Regions from separate parts of the Streptomyces sp. NPDC034111 genome, predicted to be linked through region 1. Evidence: predicted binding sites of a transcription regulator. Region 1 holds the regulator's gene; the other holds the start of a gene.
The links. The regulator HspR, encoded in region 1, represses chaperone genes until heat shock. The targets are predictions, from matches to a motif close to TTGAGNNNNNNNNNCTCAA.

Region 1 (12,057 bases):
AGCTCAGGGCACGGTCGGTGACGTCCAGGGTGAGCCGGCGGTCGCCGAGGCGGTGCTGGAGGTGGGCGAGCTGGAGCCGGGCGATCCGCTGAAGCTGCTCGGTGCCCAGCGGGTGGAAGACCACCACATCGTCGAGGCGGTTGAGGAATTCGGGGCGGAAGGCCGCACGGACCGTCTCCAGCACCTTCTCCCTCTTCTGCTCCTCCTTCAGCAGCGGGTCCATGAGGAAGTTGGAGCCGAGGTTGGAGGTCAGGATGAGGATGGTGTTGCGGAAGTCGACCGTGCGGCCCTGGCCGTCCGTGAGGCGGCCGTCGTCGAGGACCTGCAACAGGATGTCGAAGACCTCGGTGTGCGCCTTCTCCACCTCGTCGAGGAGGATCACGCTGTACGGGCGACGGCGGACCGCCTCGGTCAGCTGACCGCCCTCCTCGTAGCCGACATAGCCGGGCGGCGCGCCCACCAGGCGGGCGACCGAGTGCTTCTCGCCGTACTCCGACATATCGATCCGGACCATCGCCCGCTCGTCGTCGAAGAGGAAGTCCGCAAGCGCCTTGGCCAGCTCCGTCTTGCCGACACCGGTCGGGCCGAGGAAGAGGAACGAGCCGGTGGGCCGGTCGGGGTCGGCGATACCGGCGCGGGTGCGCCGCACCGCGTCGGAGACCGACCGTACGGCCTCGGCCTGGCCGATCAGCCGCTTGCCGATCTCCTCCTCCATACGCAGCAGCTTCTGGGTCTCGCCCTCCAGGAGCCGGCCGGCCGGGATGCCGGTCCAGGAGCCGACCACATCGGCGATGTCGTCCGGCCCGACCTCCTCCTTGACCATCGACTCCTTGGACGCCTCCTGCTCGGCCTCGGCGGCGGCCGCCGCCTCCAGCTCCTGCTCGACGGCCGGGATCTCGCCGTAGAGCAGCTTGGAGGCGGTGTCGAAGTCACCGTCGCGCTGGGCCCGCTCGGACTGTCCGCGCAGGTCGTCGAGCTTCTCCTTGAGCTCACCGACGCGGTTGAGGCCCTGCTTCTCCTTCTCCCAGCGGGCGGTCAGGCCGCGCAGCTCCTCCTCCTTGTCGGCGAGGTCCTTGCGCAGCTTCTCCAGGCGCTGGAGCGAGCCGGCGTCGGTCTCGTTCCTGAGCGCCAGCTCCTCCATCTTGAGGCGGTCCACGGCGCGCTGGAGCTCGTCGATCTCGACGGGGGACGAATCGATCTCCATCCGGAGCCGCGACGCGGCCTCGTCGACCAGGTCGATGGCCTTGTCCGGCAGGAAGCGGGAGGTGATGTAGCGGTCGGAGAGGGTGGCCGCGGCGACCAGCGCGGAGTCGGCGATCTGCACCTTGTGGTGCGCCTCGTAGCGGCCCTTGAGCCCGCGCAGGATCGCCACCGTGTCCTCGACGGTCGGCTCGGCGACCAGCACCTGCTGGAACCGGCGCTCCAGCGCCGCGTCCTTCTCGATCCGCTCGCGGTACTCGTCGAGCGTGGTCGCACCGACCATCCGCAGCTCGCCACGGGCCAGCATCGGCTTGAGCATGTTGCCGGCGTCCATCGACGAGTCGCCGCCGGCGCCCGCGCCGACGACCGTGTGCAGTTCGTCGATGAAGGTGATGATCTGGCCCTCGCTGGACTTGATCTCCGCGAGAACGGTCTTCAGCCGTTCCTCGAACTCACCGCGGTACTTGGCGCCCGCGACCATCGCGCCCAGGTCGAGCGCGACCAGCCGCTTGTTGCGCAGCGACTCGGGCACATCGCCCTTGACGATCCGCTGCGCCAGCCCCTCGACGACGGCGGTCTTGCCGACGCCCGGCTCGCCGATCAGCACCGGGTTGTTCTTCGTACGGCGGGAGAGCACCTGCACCACGCGGCGGATCTCATGATCCCGGCCGATCACCGGGTCGAGCTTGCCCTCGCGGGCGGCGGCGGTGAAGTCCGTACCGAACTTCTCCAGCGCCTTGTACGTGCCCTCCGGGTCGGGGTTGGTCACCCGCTGCCCGCCGCGGCTGGCCTCGAAGGCGGCCAGCAGCTTCTTGGCGGAGGCGCCCTGCTGCTCCAGCAGCTCACCGGTGCGCCCGCCCTTGGCGGCGATCCCGATCAGCAGATGCTCGGTGGAGACATAGGCGTCGCCCAGCTCCTTGGCGCGCTGGGTGGCGTCCGCGATGGCGGCGAGCAGCTCGCGGTCGGGCTGCGGCGGGGCGACCGTCGAGCCCTGCACGCTGGGCAGCCCGGCCAGCTGGCGCTCTGCGCCGTTGCGCAGCGCGGCGGCGTCCGCCTCGACGGCGGCCAGCAGGTCCATGATGTTCTCGTTGTCCTGCCCGGCCAGCAGCGCGAGCAGGAGATGCGCAGACGTCATGTCCGCATGCCCGGCGGTGACCGCCCGCTCATTGGCGGCGCTCAGCGCCTCCCGGCTCTTGTTGGTCAGCTCGGCGTCCACGGTCCTCGCGGTCCTCCTCGTACTCGTGCCATCGTGCCCGTACTGCCTATCGGCACGGGTGCCCTCAGCCAATCCTGCTCATGCCAACGTGCGATAAGTTGAGTCTATTCCACTCAAGGTGGCCCGTGCCGAGGAACCCCCGGTTTTTCCGACCGCCGGGCCGGGCCGGCAAGGCCCCCTCTACCCTGACCCCATGGCCCACGACCTCAGCGCCCTCAGTCCGGAGTACCTCGCCTTCTGGGACGAGTACCTGATGCCGACGCTCACCACGCTGCGTACGGACGGGACGCCGCACGTCGTTCCGGTGGGCGTCACCTACGACGCCGGGCAGCGGATCGCGCGGGTCATCACCCGCAAGGACAGCACCAAGGTCAAGAACATCCTCGCCGCCGGCGCGGACGGCGCCACCGTCGCCGTGTGCCAGGTCGACAAGGGGCGCTGGGCGACCCTGGAGGGCATCGCGCGGGTGCGTACGGACGCCGAGTCGGTGGCCGACGCGGTCAGCCGCTACGCCGCGCGGTACGGGCGGACCCCGACGCCCAACCCCGACCGGGTCATGATCGAGATCGCGGTCACCAGGGCGATGGGGCGGGCCTGACGCCCGTCTCCCCCTCCCGCACCCAGCCCGGCCCTGGCCGAAAACGGACGCTCCGCATCCGGCACCCGCTCTCCACCTGGTACCCAGGTACGAACGGGAACCGAACAGCCTCGCGCAAGGGCGGGCGGCATCGGCCCTGTCCCGTACAAATGAGGGCAGTTGGAGGATGCATGGCGCCGGCATCGCGCAGTGTGAGGGCCGTCCCGCGGCGTCCGCGCCCCGCCCTTCCGCACCCGCGCGCCGAGCTCTGTCCGCGCTGCGGCGGCCAGCTCGCCGTCAATCAGGACGGCTGGAAGATCTGCCACGCCTGCGGATACGCCTCGCCGCCCGGTACCGCCCCTGCACCGCGGGCCGCCCTCGGGAGTATCGTCGCCCCCACAGTCGCCACGCCCCGGAGGGCACGATGAACTCGGTCCGAGTCACGGCGATCGCCTGCCTGATGCCACTGTCCGAGCTGGACGAGGATCCGTTCCTGGTCGACGACCGCAGCCAGCACGACATGTGCCGGCAGTGGGCGGTGGCCCGTGACTACCACCTGACCTGCCGGCTCAGCCTGCACCAGCTGCGCGCCGACCACAGCGCGCTGTGGCGCGATGTGGAAAAGGGCCTGGTCGATGTGTTTGTGACGCCCAATCGCCGGGCGCTGGAGAACGCCATCGACGGGGCCGACGAGTTCTCCGAGCGCTGCGCGGCGGCCGGCGTACGCCTGGAGACCGCGGACCTGGACGAGCCGGTCTACACCCTGGCGATGAAGTCCCAGGTACACCGGCGGCTGTCGATGCCTACGGCCGGCTACAACGGCTGCTGACGGCCCGTATGCAGCACGAAGGGCCGGGGTTCGTCACCCCGGCCCTTCGTCTGCGACTTCACCGCGCCCGTTACTCGGAGCGCTTGGGCCGCCAGACCACCAGCGCGCTGGTCTGCTGGACGTCCTGATACGGCACCAGATCGCGCCGGTACGAGGCATGCACCGCCGCCTCCCTCTGCTGCATCGCGCTGGCCGCGCCCTCCAGGGCGCCCTGGAGTTCGGCGACCCGCTGCTGGAGGGCCGCGACCTGGTTCTCCAGTTCGATGATGCGCTTGATGCCGGCGAGGTTGATGCCCTCGTTCTGGGACAACTGCTGCACCGTACGGAGCAGTTCGATGTCCCGGGCCGAGTAGCGGCGGCCCCGCCCGGCCGTGCGGTCGGGCGAGACCAGCCCCAGCCGGTCGTACTGCCGCAGGGTCTGCGGATGCAGGCCGGAGAGCTGAGCCGCGACGGAGATGACGTACACCGGCGACTCATCGGTCAGTTCATACGGGTTACGACGCTGCCCGCCCCGGCTGTCCATCTCAAGCTCCCTTCGCGGCCTGGAACAGCTCCGCCCGCGGGTCCGGCCCCGCGGTCGCCTCGCGGTAGGACTCCAGCGCTTCCTTCGCCTTGTCGCCGAGGTCCTTGGGAACGACCACCTCTATGGTGACCAGCAGATCACCCCGGGTGCCGTCCTTGCGGGCCGCGCCCTTGCCCCGGGCCCGCATCGTGCGTCCGTTGGGAGTGCCGGCCGGCAGCTTCAGCGTCACCGGCGGGCCGCCCAGCGTCGGCACCTTCACCTCGCCGCCGAGCGCGGCCTCCGGGAAGGTGACCGGCACCGTGATGGTGAGGTTGTCGCCCTTCCGGCCGAAGACCGGGTGGGCGTCGACATGCACAACGACGTAGAGGTCGCCCGCCGGGCCGCCCTGCTCGCCCGGCGCGCCCTTGCCCCGCAGCCGGATGCGCTGCCCGTCGGAGACCCCCGCGGGGATCCTGACCTGCATCGTGCGGGCGCTGGTCGCGCGTCCGCTGCCCTTGCAGACATCGCACGCGTCCTGGGCGATCAGGCCCCGGCCCTTGCAGTCCGCGCACGGGTCGGTCAGCGAGAAGCCGCCGCCCCCGCCCCGGCTGACCTGTCCGGTGCCGACACAGGTCGGGCAGACCCGAGGCGTACCGTTTTTGTCGCCGGTGCCCGAACACGCCTTGCACGGCGCCTGGCTGGACATCCGCAGCGGGACCGTGGCCCCGTCGACCGCCTCGGTGAAGCTCAGCGTCACCTCGGACTCGATGTCCTGGCCGCGCCGCGGATGGGTACGCGTACCGGCGCCCCCGCGGTTGAACAGACCGCCGAACACGTCCCCCAGCCCGCCGCCGAAGCCGCCGGCCCCGGCTCCGCCCGAGCCCCCGAAGAGGTCGCCCAGGTCGAAGTTGAAGGAGCCGCCGCCCCCGCCCGGACCGGGCCGGAAGCCGCCGTTGCCGAACAGCGCCCGCGCCTCGTCGTACTCCTTGCGGCGCTTGGCGTCGCCCAGTACGTCGTTGGCCTCGGAGATCTCCTTGAAGCGCTCCTCGGCCTTGGCGTCGCCCTTGTTGGCGTCCGGGTGGTTCTCGCGGGCGAGCTTGCGGTACGCCTTCTTGATCTCTGCTTCGGTGGCGTCCTTGGGGACGCCGAGGACCTTGTAGTAGTCCTTCTCGACGAAGTCCTTGGTGCTCATCCCCGACGTCCCTCCTTCCGTTCTGTTCTCTTCTGTGTCCGCACGTCAGCCCTCTTCCGGGCCACCGCTCTCCTCGTCCGACGGCTTGGCGTCCTCGTCCGAGGCGGACTTGGCGCTCTGCGCGCCCGGCTGCGGCTCGGCGACGGCGACCCGTGCGGGACGGATCGTCCGCTCACCGATGCGATACCCGGGCTGAAGGATCGCAACGCACGTCGTCTCGGTGACATCCGGCGCGTACGAATGCATCAGCGCTTCGTGGATCGTCGGGTCGAAGGGCTCGCCCTCCTTGCCGAACTGCTGGAGGCCGAGCTTGGCGGCCACGGTCTCCAGCGATTCGGCCACCGACTTGAAGCCGCCGACCAGTTCGCCGTGCTCACGCGCCCGGCCGATGTCGTCGAGCACGGGAAGGAGCTCGGACAGGAGGTTCGCCGCGGCGATCTCCTTGACCGTGACCCGGTCCCGTTCCACCCGACGGCGGTAGTTCTGGTACTCCGCCTGGAGCCGCTGGAGGTCCGCCGTGCGCTCGTTGAGCGCCGTGCGCACCTGGTCCAGCTGCGCCTGGAGTGCCACGTCCTGTACGTCCCCGGCCGGGGCCGAGCCCGCCTTCTCGGCGGACTCGGCCTGCGCCGCGTCTTCGGGGGCGGCGTCGGAAGGGACGTCGGGCTTCTCCTCGAAGCCCGGGGTCTCCTCCGTCACGCGGCACCATCCTTCTTCGGCTTCTCGTCGTCGACGATCTCGGCGTCGACGACATCGTCCTCGGCCTTGGCCTGGTCACCGGCGGCAGCGCCCTCGGCGCCACCGGCGGCCTGCGCGCCCTGGGCGTCGGCGTACATGGCCTGACCCAGCTTCTGGGAGACGGCCGCGACCTTCTCCGTGGCGGTACGGATCTCGGCGGTGTCCTCGCCCTTGAGCTTCTCCTTCAGCTCGCCGACGGCGGTCTCGACCTCGGTCTTGACCTCACCGGGGACCTTGTCCTCGTTGTCCTTGAGGAACTTCTCGGTCTGGTAGACGAGCTGCTCGCCCTGGTTGCGGGCCTCGGCGGCCTCGCGGCGGCGGTGGTCCTCGTCCGCGTACTGCTCGGCCTCCCGGCGCATCCGGTCGACCTCGTCCTTCGGCAGCGAGGAGCCGCCGGTGACGGTCATCTTCTGCTCCTTGCCCGTGCCCAGGTCCTTCGCGGTCACGTGCATGATGCCGTTGGCGTCGATGTCGAAGGAGACCTCGATCTGCGGGACACCACGCGGGGCCGGCGGCAGACCGGTCAGCTCGAACATCCCGAGCTTCTTGTTGTACGCCGCGATCTCGCGCTCGCCCTGGTAGACCTGGATCTGCACGGACGGCTGGTTGTCCTCGGCCGTGGTGAAGATCTCCGAGCGCTTGGTCGGGATCGTGGTGTTGCGCTCGATGAGCTTGGTCATGATGCCGCCCTTGGTCTCGATACCGAGGGACAGCGGGGTCACGTCGAGGAGCAGAACGTCCTTGACCTCACCCTTGAGGACACCGGCCTGGAGCGAGGCGCCGATGGCGACGACCTCGTCCGGGTTGACGCCCTTGTTGGCGTCCTTGCCGCCGGTCAGCTCCTTGACGAGCTCGGCGACGGCCGGCATACGGGTCGAGCCACCGACGAGAACGACGTGGTCGATCTCGGAGAGCTGGATGCCCGCGTCCTTGATGACGTTGTGGAACGGGGTCTTGCAGCGCTCCAGGAGGTCCGCGGTCAACTGCTGGAACTGCGAGCGGGTGAGCTTCTCGTCCAGGTGGAGCGGGCCCTCGGCGGAGGCGGTGATGTAGGGAAGGTTGATCGTCGTCTCGGTGGAGGACGACAGCTCGATCTTCGCCTTCTCGGCGGCCTCGCGCAGACGCTGGAGCGCCATCTTGTCCTTGGACAGGTCGACGCCGTGGCCGTTCTGGAACTGCTTCACCAGGTAGTCGACGACACGCTGGTCCCAGTCGTCACCACCGAGGTGGTTGTCACCGTTGGTGGCCTTCACCTCGACGACGCCGTCGCCGATCTCCAGCAGCGAGACGTCGAAGGTGCCGCCACCGAGGTCGAAGACCAGAATGGTCTGGTCGTCCTTCTCCAGGCCGTAGGCCAGGGCGGCCGCGGTGGGCTCGTTGACGATACGCAGGACGTTGAGGCCCGCGATCTCACCGGCCTCCTTGGTGGCCTGGCGCTCGGAGTCGTTGAAGTAGGCCGGAACGGTGATGACCGCGTCGACAACCTTCTCGCCCAGATACGCCTCGGCATCCCGCTTGAGCTTCTGCAGGATGAAGGCGCTCATCTGCTGCGGGTTGAAGCCCTTGTCGTCGATGTCGATCTTCCAGTCGGTGCCCATGTGGCGCTTGACCGACCGGATGGTCCTGTCGACGTTGGTGACCGCCTGGCGCTTCGCGACCTCGCCGACCAGCACCTCGCCGTTCTTGGCGAAGGCGACAACGGACGGCGTGGTCCTGGCGCCCTCGGCGTTGGTGATGACGGTGGGCTCACCGCCTTCGAGAACACTGACGACGGAGTTCGTCGTGCCCAGGTCGATGCCGACCGCACGTGCCATTTCAATTCCTCCAGCTGACTTGAGTGGAACAGGCTCAAGAGTGCAGCACCAAAGAAAACCTGTCAACAGACCTGAGTCAGGGTCGCTCAACTTTCATATGGCCCGTACCGTCACCTGGCCGCCCCCGAAGACGTCGGCACCCCGGACAGGGTTGCCTTCGCGACACAGATCACCGGCCGGGCGGCTTCATGGCACCGAGGAGAATGGGTAACCTCAGCCGCAGACCCAAAAAGTTACCGCTTAGTAGTACCGCTCAGCCTTCCCAGCAATCCCAGTCTTTTCCGCTCTCGCAGGTTCGAGGAGCCACCAATGCAACTCGCCGCGATCATTGTGTCGCTGGTCCTAATCGCGGTCGGCGTCGCGCTGTTCGGCCGCGCCATCCTGCAGATCTACCGCTTCGTACGGCTCGGCCAGCCCGTACCCGCCGGGACCCGGACCAACGACCCCGCGCAGCGCACCCTCACGGTGGCCAAGGAGTTCCTGGGCCACACCCGGATGAACCGCTGGGGCGTCGTCGGCGTGGCGCACTGGTTCGTGGCGGTGGGCTTCTTCTCCCTGCTGCTGACCATCGTCAACGCCATCGGTCAGCTCTTCCAGGCCGACTGGCTGATCCCGGTCATCGGCGGCTGGCTGCCGTGGGAGATGTGGGTCGAGGGCATGGGCACGCTGACGACCGTGGGCATCATCGTCCTGATCGTCATCCGGCAGCTGAGCAGGCCGGGCCGGGCGGGCCGCAAGTCCCGCTTCGCGGGCTCCAACACCGGCCAGGCGTACTTCGTCGAGACCGTCATCCTCATCGTCGGCATCTGCATCGTGACGCTGCACGCCCTGGAGGGCGCCCAGCACGGCGTCGATCACTACGAGCCCGCGTTCTTCGCCTCGTACCCGCTGGTCGTCTTCCTGAAGGGCCTGAGCCTCGGCACCCTCCAGAACCTCACCTACCTCTTCGCCGGGATCAAGATCGCGACGTCCTTCATCTGGATGATCACGGTCTCCCTCAAGACCGACATGGGTGTGGCCTGGCACCGCTTCCTGGCCTTCCCCAACATCTGGTTCAAGCGCGAGGCGGACGGCGAGGTGACGCTGGGCGCGCTCCAGCCGATGACCTCCGCCGGCAAGCCGATCGACTTCGAGGACCCGGGCGAGGACGACCAGTTCGGCGTCTCCCAGGTCGAGCACTTCTCCTGGAAGGGCATCCTCGACTTCTCCACCTGCACCGAGTGCGGCCGCTGCCAGTCGCAGTGCCCCGCCTGGAACACCGGTAAGCCGCTGTCGCCCAAGCTGCTGATCATGGCGCTGCGCGACCACTCGCACGCCAAGGCGCCGTACCTGCTCGCGGGCGGCGGCAAGACCGCGGAGGGCGAGGAGAAGGCCACCGAGGAGCAGCTGAAGGACGTCCCGGCCGCCGCCCTCGCGGAGGCCGAGCGCCCGCTGGTCGGCACCCTCGAAGAGGGCGGTGTCATCGACCCGGACGTGCTGTGGTCCTGCACCACCTGCGGCGCCTGCGTCGAGCAGTGCCCGGTCGACATCGAGCACGTCGACCACATCGTCGACATGCGCCGCTACCAGGTCATGATCGAGTCCAGCTTCCCCAGCGAGGCGGGCACGATGCTCAAGAACCTGGAGAAGAAGGGCAACCCCTGGGGCCTGGCCAAGAAGCAGCGCCTGGCGTGGACCAAGGAGGTCGACTTCGAGGTCCCGGTCGTCGGCAAGGACATCGAGGACCTCACCGAGGTCGACTACCTGTACTGGGTCGGCTGCGCCGGCGCCCTGGAGGACCGGGCGAAGAAGACCACCAAGGCCTTCGCGGAGCTGCTGCACATCGCCGGTGTCAAGTTCGCCATCATGGGCGGCGACGAGGCCTGCACCGGTGACTCGGCCCGCCGTCTGGGCAACGAGTTCCTCTTCCAACAGCTCGGCCAGCAGAACGTCGAGATGCTGAACATGGCCTTCGGCGAGGACAGTGACGACGAGTCCACCAAGAAGCCCAAGTCCAAGAAGAAGATCGTCGCCACCTGCCCGCACTGCTTCAACACCATCGCGAACGAATACCCCCAGCTGGGCGGCGAGTTCGAGGTCATCCACCACACCCAGCTGCTCCAGCACCTGATCGACGAGGGCAAGCTGATCCCGGTCACCCCGGTCGAGGGTCTGATCACGTACCACGACCCGTGCTACCTGGGCCGGCACAACAAGGTCTACACCCCGCCGCGCGAGATCATCGCGAAGGTGCCGGGCCTGCGGAACGAGGAGATGCACCGCCACAAGGAGCGCGGCTTCTGCTGTGGCGCCGGTGGTGCCCGTATGTGGATGGAAGAGCGCATCGGCAAGCGCATCAACAACGAGCGCGTCGACGAGGCTCTGTCCCTCAACCCGGACATCGTCTCGACGGCCTGCCCCTTCTGCCTCGTGATGCTGACCGACTCGGTCAACGGCAAGAAGAACGACGGCAAGGCGAAGGAATCCGTCCAGGTCGTCGACGTGGCCCAGCTGCTGCTGGACTCCGTCAAGGCCCCCGCCGACCCGGCCGACGACGAGGAGTCCACGGACACCCCGGAGCCCGAGCCGGTGAAGTAACCGCGCGCGCAGGCGCATTGACCGACGGCCGGTCCCCTTGTGGTGGGGGCCGGCCGTCGGCGTACACCCCCAAATCCGGTTGCCCGGCCACCCGCCCGCCCCCGTGAACTTGCTCGACCAGCTCTACCTCCGCCCGGACGTCCGGCGCACCGGCATCGGCAGCCGGCTGCTCGCCGAGGTGCGGCGCCACCGCCCCGGCGGTCTCACCCTGCGTGTTCTTCCAACTCAACAGCGAGGCCCGGGCGTTCTACGCCCACCACGGTTTCCGGGTCCTGGCCACGAACGACGGCAGTGGCAACAGGGAGAACCTTCCGGAGCTGACCCTTGGCCGGACTCCGGGCTCCGGACCGGAATTCCCTCCGGGATCCCCCTAGGGGATGTCACAGCTCAGCAGCAAACGCCGCCCCAGTCCCCCGGCCCGGCCCCCCGTTCCCCGCGGACCAGGTACTTTCGAAGGCGTGGCTGGATTCAGGATGGGTCGCGGACGGGATGCCCGCCCCGCGCAGGACGGACAGCAGGGGCACCAGGGGCAGCAGGCTCCGTACGGACAGCAAGGACCGTACGGACAGCAGCCCCCACCGCCGCACGGGCAGTGGCAGCAGCCCCCGCAGCAGTACGGCGGCGGGCCGCAGGGACAGCCGCAGGCTCCCGGGCAGTACGGTGAGCCCGAGTACTTCGGCGACGGCGGCTACGAGCCCGCCCAGCAGTCCTACGCGCCGTACGGCGACCACAACAACCCGGGCAGCACCCGGCAGTTCAGCATCGGCGAGGCCCCGGACGCCTACGGCCAGTACCCCGGCCAGTACGGCGACGGCCCCGGTGACGGCGACTACGCGGCCGGCGGCACCTACCGCGCCGGCCAGACCTCCGCACCGCCGGCCGGCCCCCGGCTGCACTGGAAGCAGCTGCTGTCCGGCATGGTGCTGCGCCCCGACGCCACGTTCTGGCAGATGCGCGACCACACGGTCTGGGGCCCGGCGCTCATCGTCACCTTCGTCTACGGCCTGCTCGCGGTCTTCGGCTTCGACAAGGCCCGCGAGGACGTGCTCAACGCCACGCTCTCCAACAGCATCCCCTGGGTGCTGATCACCGCCGTGATGTTCATCATCGGCAGCCTGATCCTGGGCGCGGTCACCCACACCCTGGCCCGCCAGCTCGGCGGCGACGGCGCCTGGCAGCCGACCATCGGCCTGTCCATGCTGATCATGAACATCTCGGATGCGCCCCGGCTGCTGTTCGCGATGTTCCTGGGCGGCGACTCCACCCTGGTCCAGGTCCTGGGCTGGCTGACCTGGCTCGCCTGCGGCTATCTGCTGACCTCCATGGTCAGCAAGTCGCACGACCTGCCGTGGCCCAAGGCCCTCGGCGCCTCGGCGATCCAGCTGGTCGCCCTCCTGGGCCTGCTCAAGCTCGGC
Region 2 (12,057 bases), on a different contig from region 1:
GCCGGGGCGTCGGCCTCCGGGCGGGTGTGCTGGTCCGGGCCGATGGCGTACGGGTCGGACGCGGCCGGGGCGGACGGCGCGGTGCTGCCGGGCGCCGGCTGCTCCACGGCCGGGCCCGCCTCGTCGGCCGGGCGGGTGTGCTCGTCGCTGCCGCCGGTGGTGAGCCCGGCCGCGTCGATGGCGCGCTCGGCGGCGGCCACCAACGGGTCGGCGCCGGGGGCGGGAGCGGGCGCGAGGTCAGGGGCAGGCGTGGCGTCCGCGTCGGCCGGGGAGGCTTCCTGACCGGTGTCCTGCCCGGAGTTCGGGGCCGGGGTCGCCGCGGCGGGCGTACCGCCGCCCGCCGGCGCCGGAGCCACCCGCTGCGCCCGCGTCGGCAGGGCGTTGGAGTTCGCCTCGGCGACCGAGCCGGGCAGCCCGGGGGTGTGCACCACGTCCCGGGGCGCGGAGTGCGAGGACGACGCCGGGCCCGGACGGGTCGGCAGGATCGAGCCGGGCAGCACGACGACGGCGGTGACGCCGCCCTGCTTCGCGTCCCGCAGCTGGACCCGGACGCCGTGCCGGGCGGCCAGCCGGACCACCACGTACAGCCCGAGGCCCAGCGCCTCGTCGACGGTCTCGGAGGACGAGGCGGACTCGGCGTCCGACAGCCGCTCGTTGAGCTCGGCCATCCGCTCCGCGGTCATCCCTATGCCCCCGTCCTGGACCGAGAGCATCACCTCGCCGCTCTCCATCAGCCAGCCGGAGAGCCCGACATGGGCGTCCGGCGGCGAGAACGCGGTGGCGTTCTCCAGGAGTTCGGCGACGAGATGGCTGAGGTCGTCCGCGGCGAACCCGGCCACCTGGGAGTGCGGCGGCAGCGACTGGATCTCCACCCGGTCGTACCGCTCGATCTCGCTGACCGCGGCGCGCAGCACGTCCAGCAGCGGCACCGGGCCCTGGTGGTTGGTGCTGTGCTGCTCCGCGCCCGCCAGCACGAGCAGGTTCTCGCTGTTACGGCGCATCCGTGTGGCGAAGTGGTCCAGCTTGAAGAGGGTCGCCAGGCGCTCCGGGTCCTGCTCGCCGTCCTCCAGCGACTCGATGACCGCGAGCTGGCGCTCCACGAGGCCGAGGGTGCGCAGCGAGAGGTTGACGAACCGGCCGTGTACGCCGGTGTACGCGGCGGACAGCCGCTCGGTGAGGTCGGCGACCTGCTCCTTGAGCGTCGCGCTCTGCTCCTGGAGCACCTCGCGCTCGGCGACCAGCCGCTGCCGGCCGCCGACCAGCCGCTTGCGCTCGCCCTCCAGTTCGGCGGTGCGCCGGGCCAGCTCGCCCACCTGGGCGTGCAGCGAGTTGACGGACCGTACGGCGGCGGCGAATTCGTCGTTGCGGCCCTTGTAGCTGATGGGCTCCTCGTTCGCGGGGTCGTCGGCCACCCGCCTGGCGCCGATCCGCAGCGCGGCCAGCGGCTGGGTCATGGTGCGGGCGGCCCAGATGCCGGCGCCGACGGCGAGCAGCAGGCAGAGCGCCATCAGGCCGGTGCGGATCTCCAGCTCCGTCACATCGTCGTCGCGCAGCGTGCCCAGGCGCTGGATGTCGGCGGTGGCCATGGCCGATTCGACGCCGCGCATCAGCCCGACGCGGGTGGTCACGGTGCTCTGCACCCGCCGGCGGCTGAGCCGCAGATCGGCGGCGTCCAGGCGGGGCTGGTCGGTCAGCCGGGTCAGATAGCGCTCGGCGGTGTTGACGTCGGCGCCGTTGACGGTGCGGTCGTAGCGGTCCCGGGCGCCCTGGCCCGCGGTCTGCCGGAAGTCGTTCAGCGCGCCCTGTTCCCGGACGTGCGCGATCTGGGCGAGGCCGGTCAGCGGCGACCGGGTGTCGCCCGCGTTGAGCCCGGCGAGCAGCAGGCCCCGGGTCGCGGCGGCCTGGTCGGTGGCCCGGCCGAGGAAGGGCAGCGCACGGGTGCCGGCGTCCCCGGAGTCCGCGCGGGCCGGCAGTCCACGGGCGATGTCGTCGCTGATCGCACCGAGTGCCTGGATGATCTCGCTGTAGGCGCGCTGGACCAGTTCGGCCGACTCCGCCCCGGACAGCGCCTTGTGACGGGTCTGCGGCAGTGCGGCCAGCAGCTTGGCGGCGGCCGCGTAAACCGTCGTGCCGCCCGAGGCGTCCTGGGCCTCGGAGCGCAGTTCGGCGATCTGCCGGTCGACGCGGGCGCGCTGGGTGCCGGAGACGGCGGAGTCGGCGGAGACGGTGGCCCGGGCCGCGGTGCCGGCGGCACCGGTCGCGTTGGCCCCGGCGCCGTTGACACCCGTCTTCTTGGGTGCGGTGCGACCGGTCGCGGTGCCGTTCCCGGCGCCCGTACGGCCGGCCCGGGCGGTGGCCGCGTACGCGGTCATCCCGTCGCGCTCGTCGGCGAGGGAGTGCGCCAGGGCGATGGCGCGGGCGTTGAGTTCGGCGAGATCGACCAGGTGCTGGCTGTTGTTGGCGTTGTCGGCCGTGGCGACGAGGCCCGGGGCGCCGGCACCGATGACCGCGGCGGTGACCACGGCCACCGCTCCGACGAGCCGGTTGCGCACCCGCGCGGGACGCCGTCCCGCGAGGTCGTCGCCGGTCGTGCCCAGCCCCTTACCAGGACCCTTGCCCGGTCCCGAGACCGAACCGGCCGGTGAACCCGGCTTCCCTGCGCCGCCCCGAAGCCGCATCTTCCGCACCGCTGCTCGCATTCCTGTCTCGCCTGCCCACGCCGTGTGGCGTCGCGGACCCGGCTCGCTCTCCGCTCGCGGGGCGGACCTGCGCGAACACCGCAGCAGCACACACTTCCGCGAGGGTAAACAGTCCGGCTTGCGCGTCGCGACGGACGTTCTGGCCCCGCCCCATGACCGGGCCCGACCATTCCACCGGCACCGCGCAGTGGCTCGGCAACACCTGCCCGGCCACCTGAACGAGTGAACCTCAATCGGAGTTTGACCATCAACTTCCGTGCACCCTTGTTTCCTGCCGCAACCCCGCGCAACCCCCGGACGGGTTTGGAGATGCGCCCCGGTCCTGGAAAGATGCGCGCCCGCATCCCGCCGGCCCCACGGCCCGCCCCTTCGGCCGTGCCTGACCTGGCCGTACGCCGGCGCCGCCGCGCGCGTCCGCCACCAGGGCGGAAATCGCGCCCTCCGGCAGACTTGCCGCCATGCGCATCGAACTCGCCACCGAGCCGGGCGATCCCCAACACCCAAACGAGGACTACGCATCGGTAGCCCTGCCGGCCTCCGGCCAGGGCGGGGTCCTGGTTCTGCTGGATGGTGTGACGCCGCCGGAGGGGGACTACGGATGCCGCCACACGGTGCCGTGGTTCACCGCGCGGCTCGGGGGCGCATTGCTCGAACTGTCGGTTTCACACCGGGATATGACGCTCCCTGAGGCCCTGTCCGGGGCCATCTCCCGGACGGCCGAGGCCCACCGGGACACCTGTGACCTTTCTCACGTCCGCACTCCACAGGCAACTGTCGTCGCCGCACGGTGGTCCGGGGACACCGTGGAACACCTCGTACTGTCCGATTCCGTCCTCCTGTTGGAGCGACCGGACGGATCGGTGCATCCGGTGCTCGACCCACGGCTGGACGAACTGCCGCCCGCGCTCCGCGCCCGGCGCGATGCCGTACGGGCGTTGCCCCGCGGCTCGGCCGAACGGGCCGCCGCGGGCCGGGAGTACGGCCGTGCGGTCGAGGCGCTGCGCAACGCCGAGGGCGGCTTCTACACCGCCGCGGCCGATCCGTCGGTGGCCGCCCGGGCGGTCACCGGACACACCCCGCGCGCCGAGGTCCGCTCCCTGACCGCGCTCAGCGACGGTGCGAGCCGCTGGGTCGAGGTCTTCCGGCAGGGCTCCTGGACCGACTGTGCGGGCCTGGTGCGTGCACAGGGTCCCCAGTCGCTCATCGACCGGGTCCGGGCGGCGGAGGCGGCCGATCCGGAGTGCGCGGCGTACCCGCGGGGGAAGGGGCGGGACGACGCGGCGGTCATTTTTGTCATGCCGTGAGTAAATTTTCCGGGTGAGCGGTCCTCCGTACGGGAAGCCGCCGCCCGCACGGGAACCGTACGGTTCACCCCTCCTCGCCCTCCTGCTCCGCATTGAGCCGGTGCAGGAGGCGGGCCAGTTCGGCGACCTCCGCGCGGTCCCAGGAGGCGAGGCGCCGCGCATAGCGGGCCCGGCGTCCGTTGCGGACCCTGGAGAAGCGCTCGCGGCCCTCCTCCGTGATGCGCACCAGGACCGCGCGGCCGTCGGCCGGGTCCGGTTGGCGGGCGACCAGCCCCAGCCGTTCCAGGGCGTGCAGCTGACGGCTCATCGTGGCCTTGCCGACGCCGAAGAAGCCTGCGAGGTCGGTGGCGCGCTGGGCACCGGCGTCGGCCAGCCGGACCAGCAGGCCGTACGCGGCGGGCTCCAGGTCGGGATGCACCTCCCGGGCCAATTCGCCGGAAGAGGCCCGGGCGCGGCGGAGAAATACCGCCAATTCCCGTTCCAGGGCGAGAAATACGTGGTCCACACCAATCGGCTCGCCGTTCGCCGCCGTACCGCCGGCTCCGGTGTTGTGCACGTCAGCGCCCATTCCCGCTTTCCCTCTTCTGAAAGTTTCCGCCCTCGGCGGCCGAAGCCGCAGCTCGGCCAGTATTTCGCAGGATTAGACCAACGGCAGCCCACGGAACCTCTTTTGGCACGTCGGTCTACGCGCGTATCGTGAGTTCTGGCATGGCCATACCAAGCGGCCGAGCGCCGAAGGTTCCGCCGCGCGTCCCGCACACCGCACCGCGGTGGGCTCACGTCCGCGTCATGCCGTCCGGACACCCCCCTCAGATGACCGCCTCAGATCACCCCCTCATGCACTCCCCTCAGGACATCCCCCTCAGGTCATCCCACCGAGATCTTCGGAGGCACGTATGCCCGTGCTCAGATCCGTACGCAGATCCGGCTCCCCCCACCGCCCCGCACGCTCCCTCGCGACCGTGACCGGGGCCCTTCTCGCGGTCCTCGCCCTCCTCCTCGGCCTGCCCGGCACCGCCGGCGCCGCGGTGGCGAAGCGGGCACCGGAACCCACCCACCCCGGTCAGGACTGGGCCGGCTCGCAGATCGCCCGGCACGAGGGCGCCACGGCCGGCACCGCGCCGCCCGCGGCCTCGCTCGCGGCGTCCGTCGAGGGCGTGGACGTCAGCAGCCACAACGGCAACGTCGCCTGGTCCACGCTCTGGAACAGCGGCGCCCGCTTCGCCTACGTCAAGGCGACGGAGTCCACCAGCTACACCAACCCGTACTTCGCGCAGCAGTACAACGGCTCCTACAACGCCGGCATGATCCGCGGCGCCTACCACTTCGCCACGCCCAACACCTCCAGCGGCGCCGCCCAGGCCAACTACTTCGTCGACCACGGCGGCGGCTGGTCGAAGGACGGCAAGACGCTCCCCGGGGCGCTCGACATGGAGTACAACCCCTACGGGTCGACCTGTTACGGACTGAGCGCCGCCGGGCTGGTCAACTGGATGAAGGACTGGTTCGCCACCTACAAGGCACGCACCGGCCGGGACGCCGTCATCTACACCTCCACCAGCTGGTGGAAGCAGTGCACCGGCAACTCGTCCGCCTTCGGCACCGTCAACCCGCTGTGGGTTCCGCGCTACGGCTCCTCGGTCGGCGAACTCCCGGCCGGCTGGGGCTTCCACACCATCTGGCAGTACACCTCGACCGGCCCGACGGTCGGTGACCACAACCGCTTCAACGGCGCGTACGACCGGCTCCAGGCGCTGGCCAACGGCTGAACGCGGAGGTCCGGCGGCCGCTGTCCGGGCAGCCGACGGCCGTTACGCGGGCGTACGGCCCCCTCCACGCCTGGTCGTACGCACGGGAGGGCCCCTTCCGCACGAGCGGTGCGGCAGGGGCCCGTCCCCTTTCCTCGCTCGTCCCTCACGCAGCGACGGGGACCTCCGGCGCCGCCCCGTTCGACGCCGGGGTCAGCGCCAGCTCCAGCACCTGGCGGACGTCCGAGACCGGGTGGACCTCCAGGCATGCGAGGACCTCGGCGGGCACCTCGTCGAGATCCGGTTCGTTCCGCTTCGGGATGATCACCGTGGTGATCCCGGCCCGGTGCGCCGCCAGCAGCTTCTGCTTGACGCCGCCGATCGGCAGCACCCGCCCGGTCAGCGAGACCTCACCGGTCATCGCCACGTCCGGCCGGACCTGCCGGCCCGAGAGCAGCGAGGCCAGCGCGGTGGTCATCGTGATGCCCGCGCTCGGGCCGTCCTTGGGGACGGCGCCCGCCGGTACGTGCAGATGCACCCCGCGCTCCTTCAGGTCGGCGACCGGCAGCTCCAGTTCCGCGCCGTGCGAGCGCAGGAAGGACAGCGCGATGTGCGCGGACTCCTTCATCACCTCGCCCAGCTGACCGGTCAGCGTCAGACCGGATGCCCCGGTCTCCGGATCGGCGAGCGAGGCCTCCACGTAGAGCACATCGCCGCCGGCGCCGGTGACCGCGAGGCCGGTGACCACACCGGGCACGGCGGTGCGCCGCTCGGCCGGGTCCTGCGCCGACTCGGGGGTGTGGTGCGGCCGCCCGATCAGCGGGCGCAGCTGCTCCACCCCGACCGTGAACGGCAGCTCCCGCTCGCCCAGTTCGTGCTGGGCCGCGATCTTGCGCAGCAGCCGGGCGACCGACCGCTCCAGGTTCCGTACGCCCGCCTCACGGGTGTACTCGCCCGCCAGCTTGCGCAGCGCCTCGTCCTCCAGCACCACCTCGCCGGCCTCCAGCCCGGCCCGCTCCAGCTGCCGCGGCAGCAGATGGTCCCGGGCGATGGTGACCTTCTCGTCCTCGGTGTAGCCGTCCAGCCGGACCAGTTCCATCCGGTCGAGCAGCGGCTCGGGGATGGCTTCGAGGACGTTGGCGGTGGCCAGGAAGACCACATCGCTGAGGTCGAGTTCGACCTCCAGGTAGTGGTCGCGGAAGGTGTGGTTCTGCGCCGGGTCCAGCACCTCCAGGAGGGCGGCCGCCGGGTCGCCACGGAAGTCGGACCCCACCTTGTCGATCTCGTCGAGCAGCACCACCGGGTTCATCGACCCGGCCTCCTTGACGGCGCGCACGATCCGGCCGGGCAGCGCGCCGACGTACGTACGGCGGTGGCCGCGGATCTCCGCCTCGTCCCGGACGCCACCGAGCGCCACCCGGACGAACTTACGGCCCATGGCGCGGGCGACCGACTCACCCAGCGAGGTCTTGCCGACACCGGGCGGCCCGACGAGCGCCAGCACCGCACCGCCCGCCCGTCGCCCACCACCGCCCTTGCCCGCATCGCTGCGCGACGCCCCTCCTGATGCGCCGCCGATCAGTCCCAGGCCCCGCTCGGCCCGGCGCTTGCGGACGGCCAGGTATTCGGTGATCCGCTCCTTGACGTCCTCCAGGCCCGCGTGGTCGGCGTCCAGGACGTCCTTGGCGCCGGCGATGTCGTAGGCGTCCTCGGTCCGTTCGTTCCAGGGCAGCTCCAGGACGGTGTCCAGCCAGGTCCGGATCCACGACCCCTCGGGGCTCTGGTCGCTGGCCCGCTCCAGCTTGTCGACCTCCTTGAGGGCGGCCCTGCGGACGTCCTCGGGCAGATCGGCGGCCTCGACCCGGGCACGGTAGTCGTCGCCCTCGTCCTCCGGATCGCCGTTGAGCTGGGCGAGCTCCTTGCGGACCGCCTCCAGCTGCCGCCGCAGCAGGAACTCCCGCTGCTGCTTGTCGACGCCCTCCTGGACGTCCTTGGCGATCGACTCCGCGACGTCCTGCTCGGCGAGGTGGTCGCGCAGCGCCTCGGTGGCGAGCTTCAGCCGGGCGACCGGGTCGACGGTCTCCAGCAGCCGGACCTTCTGTTCGGTGGTCAGGAACGGCGAGTAGCCGGAGTTGTCGGCGAGGGCGGGCACGTCCTCGATCTGCTGGACGCGGTCGACGACCTGCCAGGCGCCGCGCTTGCGCAGCCAGCTGGTGGCCAGCGCCTTGTACTCGGTGACGAGTTCGGCGACGGCACCGGGCAGCCCCTTTCCCTCGGGCCCGGTGGGGACCTGCTCGTCGACGGTCGTGCCCTCCACCCACAGCGCGGCCCCCGGTCCGGTCGTTCCGGAGCCGATCCGCACCCGGCCCAGGCCCCGGATCAGCGCCCCGGGGTCGCCGTCGGAGAGCCGCCCGACCTGCTCGATCCGCCCGAGCGTGCCGATCGCGGCGTACTTCCCGTCGACGCGGGGCACAAGCAGCACCCGCGGCTTGTTACGCGAGGAGGCGGCCGCCTGGGCGGCCTCCACCGCGGCGCGGACATCCCCGTCGGACAGGTCCAGCGGCACCACCATGCCGGGGAACACGACCTCGTCATCGAGGGGCAGCACCGGCAGAGTGAGCGAGGTGGACGTCGAAGCCATGATCTCCCCTTCGGCAAGCAACTTGAGCCTTACTCACTCAATGTGGAGGGGCCGCGAGATGTTCCCAATGCTGTGTTCGCTGTGAGCGATCGGGCGGGCCGCGGGTCAGCGGGCCGCCGCTACCAGTGCGCGGGGCGGGTCAGCGCCGGCGGCAGCTTGGTGGCGGCATCGCCCCTGGCCGCGTTGAGCTGGGACTGGGTCAGGAAGATCGCGCCGGTGAGGTCGGCGCCACTGAGGTCCGCGTCACGCAGATCGGCCCCTATCAGGTCCGCCTGTCGCAGATCGGCGCCGCTGAGGTCGGCGGCGATGAGGTACGCCCCGCGGAGGTTGGCGCCCCGGAGGGCGGCGCCGCGCAGCCGGGCCCCCATCAGGTCGGCGCCCCGCCGCTCCTTCTTACGGCCGGGGACCTTGGCCCGTACGAGCTCACTGGTGCGCAGCAGCAGGGCGTTGACCTCGCCCCGGTGGGCCGGCACATCCAGCTGCGCGATCTCCTGGGCGCTGCCGCGGGTGAGGCGTTCGGTCTTCTCCAGTGCGGCGCGCAGCTCGGCGTGGACCGGGCGGGCCGCCGGCAGGGCCAGCGCCTCGGCCAGGTACCACAGGAGTTCGTGCAGCTGCCGCATGACGGGGAACACGTCGAACATCTGCCGGGCGGTCTCGGGGGCCTCCCGCCAGTCCCGGCCGCCGAAGGTCACTTGGGAGACCTTCTGGCCCGCGCCGAAGCAGTCGAAGACGGTGCAGCCGGAGTAGCCCCGCTCCCGCAGGTCGGCGTGGATGCCGCAGCGGAAGTCGGTCCGGAGGTTCGGGCACGGCCGGCCGGCCTCCTTGTCGCGCGCGAAGTCCGCCGAGGCCGCGAACGGCAGCGCGACACAGCACAGCCCGAAGCAGCTGCCGCAGTCGGACCGAAGACCCAGCTCGACGGTGACCGGAATCGAGTGGGGGCGGTCCTGTGGGCGGTGCGGTGTGCGGTCTGCGGACACGGTGCGGTACTCCTGCGGCCGGCGGGCGACGTACGGGCTGCGCCCGGAAGGGGCGTCCATTCTCCCAGCCTGCGGCGGCGCCCTGGCCGTGGCCGGTTCCGGTCGCCGCGGGGCTGCGGGGCCAGGGGCCGCCGCCCAACTGCCGTTGCGGCGCCGGTGGTCGGCAGTCGTCCGGCGTTGTCAGTGGTCGCCCCTAGCCTCAGGACCATGAGCATGATCGGAGAGTACGCACGTGTCACACCCGCCGAACTCGACCGGGCCCTCGGCGATCCCGAGTGGGCGCTGAAGCTGGTCACCGGGCGGATGGAGGCGGAGGCGGACGCCACCCCCGAGCCGGCCCGGGCGCGCTGCCTGGACATCGACAAGACCTGGGACGCGCTCGGATTCCTGCTGCGCCGCGCGGAGTTCCCGGTGGACATCGTGCACGGCGAAGCAGCCGTCCCGGACGCCGACGACTGGGGCTACGGCCCGCCCCGCTACCTCACCCCCGAGCGGGTGCGGACCGCCGCGGTGGCGCTCGCGGGGATAACCGCCGCGGACCTGACGGACGGTGCCGGACCGAAGGACCTGGCCGAGGCGGAGGTCTACCCGGTGATCGTGTGGGAGCGCGGCGAATCCCTGGACTATGTGCGCGACTACTACGACGTCCTCCGGCCCTTCTTCCGGGCGGCGGCGGAGGAGGGGGACGCGATGCTGCTGTGGCTCGGCTAGCTGACTCACGCCCCGTCAGGACTGCTACTTTCGCGGCATGTTGCAGCGGATGTCCGGCGTGTTCATCGGTGCGCTCTTCGGAACGGTCTTCGTGGTCGCCAACGCACACGCTCCGCTCCACCCCCTGATCGGGGTCGGGCTGCGGGTGCTCGCGGTGCTCACCTTCGGCGGGCTGCTGGCGCTCGCGCTGCTGGCGGCGCGCCGGGGCCGGCCCGCACCGGGTGACCCCGGGGCGGCCCGGGCGGACTGGTTCGGCGGGAAGTTCGGCTTTGTCGTGGCGGCCGAGGTGGTGCTGCTGATCGGCGGCAACCTCGCGCTGCGTGAGGCGGACGCCCCGGCGGAGACCGCCGTGGCCTGGATCGCGCTGATCGTCGGTCTGCACTTCCTGGCGCTGGCGGCGGTCTGGAAGCGGCGCAGCATCGCGCTCCCCGGCGCGGCGTTGACCGCGCTCGGTGCGGCGGGGCTCGGTATGGCGGCGACCTCGGCGGTGGTGTGGGTGCCGTTCGTCAGCGGGGTGCTGTCCGGTGTGGCGCTGCTGGGCGGCTGCGCCTACGCCATCGGCCGGGCCTACCGCTCGGCCGTACGGCCGTAGGGACTCTCCCCCGTCTCCGTTCTCCGTCGCCCTGCCGGCTCAGTAGGTGCGCACGCCCCGCAGTGCCGGGTGCCCCAGGTCGCCGAGGAGCGGCGCCGGCCCGGTGCGGTGGGCGCGCCAGCGGCGCAGCAGGGGCCAGCTCGCCATCCCCAGGGCCAGGGAGAGCAGATGGCCCCAGTCGGTCATCGGGTCGGCGTAGACCAGCAGATCGGTGAGGGCCAGATAGCCGACGCCGGCCAGCAGGGGCCAGCGCGACCAGGCCGGGAGCATGCCCGCGAGGGCTCCGGTACAGGTCATCACGCCGAAGCTGATGCCGTAGTCGAGGCGGTGCAGGGAGCTCTCCGGGAGCTCTCCGGCGGCCACCGTGAAGGCGACCGGCAGTTCGGTGGCGAGGGTGGCCAGCACATGGCCGCCGAAGAAGACCGCGGCGGTGCGCAGCCCGCCGATCCGCCGCTCCAGGGCGGTCAGTACGAAGAGCAGGGCGACGGCATACCCGGAGGTCAGCCCGCCGGCGATCCACAGCGCGCTGGCGAGCAGCACCAGCAGCGGGGCCTTGGTGAGGTGGACGACGTCGGTGCTGGAGCCCTGCAACAGCTCGGAGACCAGGCCGGGGTCGGCGTACTCGGCGAAGAGTGAGGTGCCCACGAGCAGGAGGGCGTAGCCGAAGGTGAACGGGGTGCCGCCTGGGGTGGGCAACAGCCGCCAGGGCCGCCACGGCGCACCCGCCGCCGGCTCCGGCTCCGGCTCCGGCTCCGGCTCCAACGGACGCTCGGCCTCCACCGGGTGCTCGGCGTCCCCCGGGCGCCCGGCCTCCACCGGATCGGGTGCGACGGCCTCCCGTGCCGACGCCCGCTGCCGGGGAATGCCCGCGAGCAGGGCGGGCCGGCCGTCCGGCGCGGCGTCCGCGGCCGGTGCCCCCTCGCCCGGCGCCCGGTCCCGGCGCATCCCCCCGACGGTACCCAGCCTGCTCACTTTCCGAGGCCCCTTCCGTCCATGGCGCATCCGCTGAGCCGCGCCCGGACCCGTCCCGGGCGCGTGCCGGCTCTGTTCTGCACAACGTCGCGGAACAGCCTGCACGCTCAACCCATGAAGAAACTGTGAGAGTGAGATGCCTCACACCAGGCAACGGCCGTCTCGGCCCGCGCGTCCGCCCCGTAACGCGTTGGACCGCCCCGGCCCCCATTGGCCACCATGAACCGCATGGCGCCCGTTACTCCCCTGGATTCGACGACCGGTCCGCTCCGGTCCCCGCGCACGCTCGACCGCCGCGAGGGGCCCTACGGCGAGGTGGTGCTGCGGCAACGCGACGCGGACCCCACCGGGCCGGGAGCCGCCGGCCCACCCGTGGTCTACGAGATCATCGCCAACGGCTGCTTCCTCATGGA

Region 2: lon (endopeptidase La) is a predicted target of HspR. The motif match lies at 8,415-8,433, and genes of this name have one in related genera.

What each region holds. Positions count from the first base shown of each region.
Region 1 is NZ_JBVIST010000020.1:30,318-42,374, reverse strand. Features, by position in the region: gene clpB (ATP-dependent chaperone ClpB) at 1-2,416, opposite strand, end outside; gene ACZ55A_RS31150 (pyridoxamine 5'-phosphate oxidase family protein) at 2,610-3,014, shown strand; gene ACZ55A_RS31145 (hypothetical protein) at 3,418-3,822, shown strand; gene ACZ55A_RS31140 (heat shock protein transcriptional repressor HspR) at 3,893-4,345, opposite strand; gene dnaJ (molecular chaperone DnaJ) at 4,347-5,516, opposite strand; gene grpE (nucleotide exchange factor GrpE) at 5,562-6,212, opposite strand; gene dnaK (molecular chaperone DnaK) at 6,209-8,065, opposite strand; gene ACZ55A_RS31120 ((Fe-S)-binding protein) at 8,375-10,642, shown strand; gene ACZ55A_RS31115 (Yip1 family protein) at 11,116-12,057, shown strand, end outside.
Region 2 is NZ_JBVIST010000007.1:193,283-205,339, reverse strand. Features, by position in the region: gene ACZ55A_RS19160 (sensor histidine kinase) at 1-2,699, opposite strand, end outside; gene ACZ55A_RS19155 (protein phosphatase 2C domain-containing protein) at 3,158-4,003, shown strand; gene ACZ55A_RS19150 (MarR family winged helix-turn-helix transcriptional regulator) at 4,068-4,571, opposite strand; gene ACZ55A_RS19145 (lysozyme) at 4,900-5,772, shown strand; gene lon (endopeptidase La) at 5,918-8,392, opposite strand; gene ACZ55A_RS19135 (pentapeptide repeat-containing protein) at 8,512-9,429, opposite strand; gene ACZ55A_RS19130 (YfbM family protein) at 9,577-10,080, shown strand; gene ACZ55A_RS19125 (hypothetical protein) at 10,118-10,672, shown strand; gene ACZ55A_RS19120 (rhomboid-like protein) at 10,712-11,617, opposite strand; gene ACZ55A_RS19115 (spermidine synthase family protein) at 11,873-12,057, shown strand, end outside.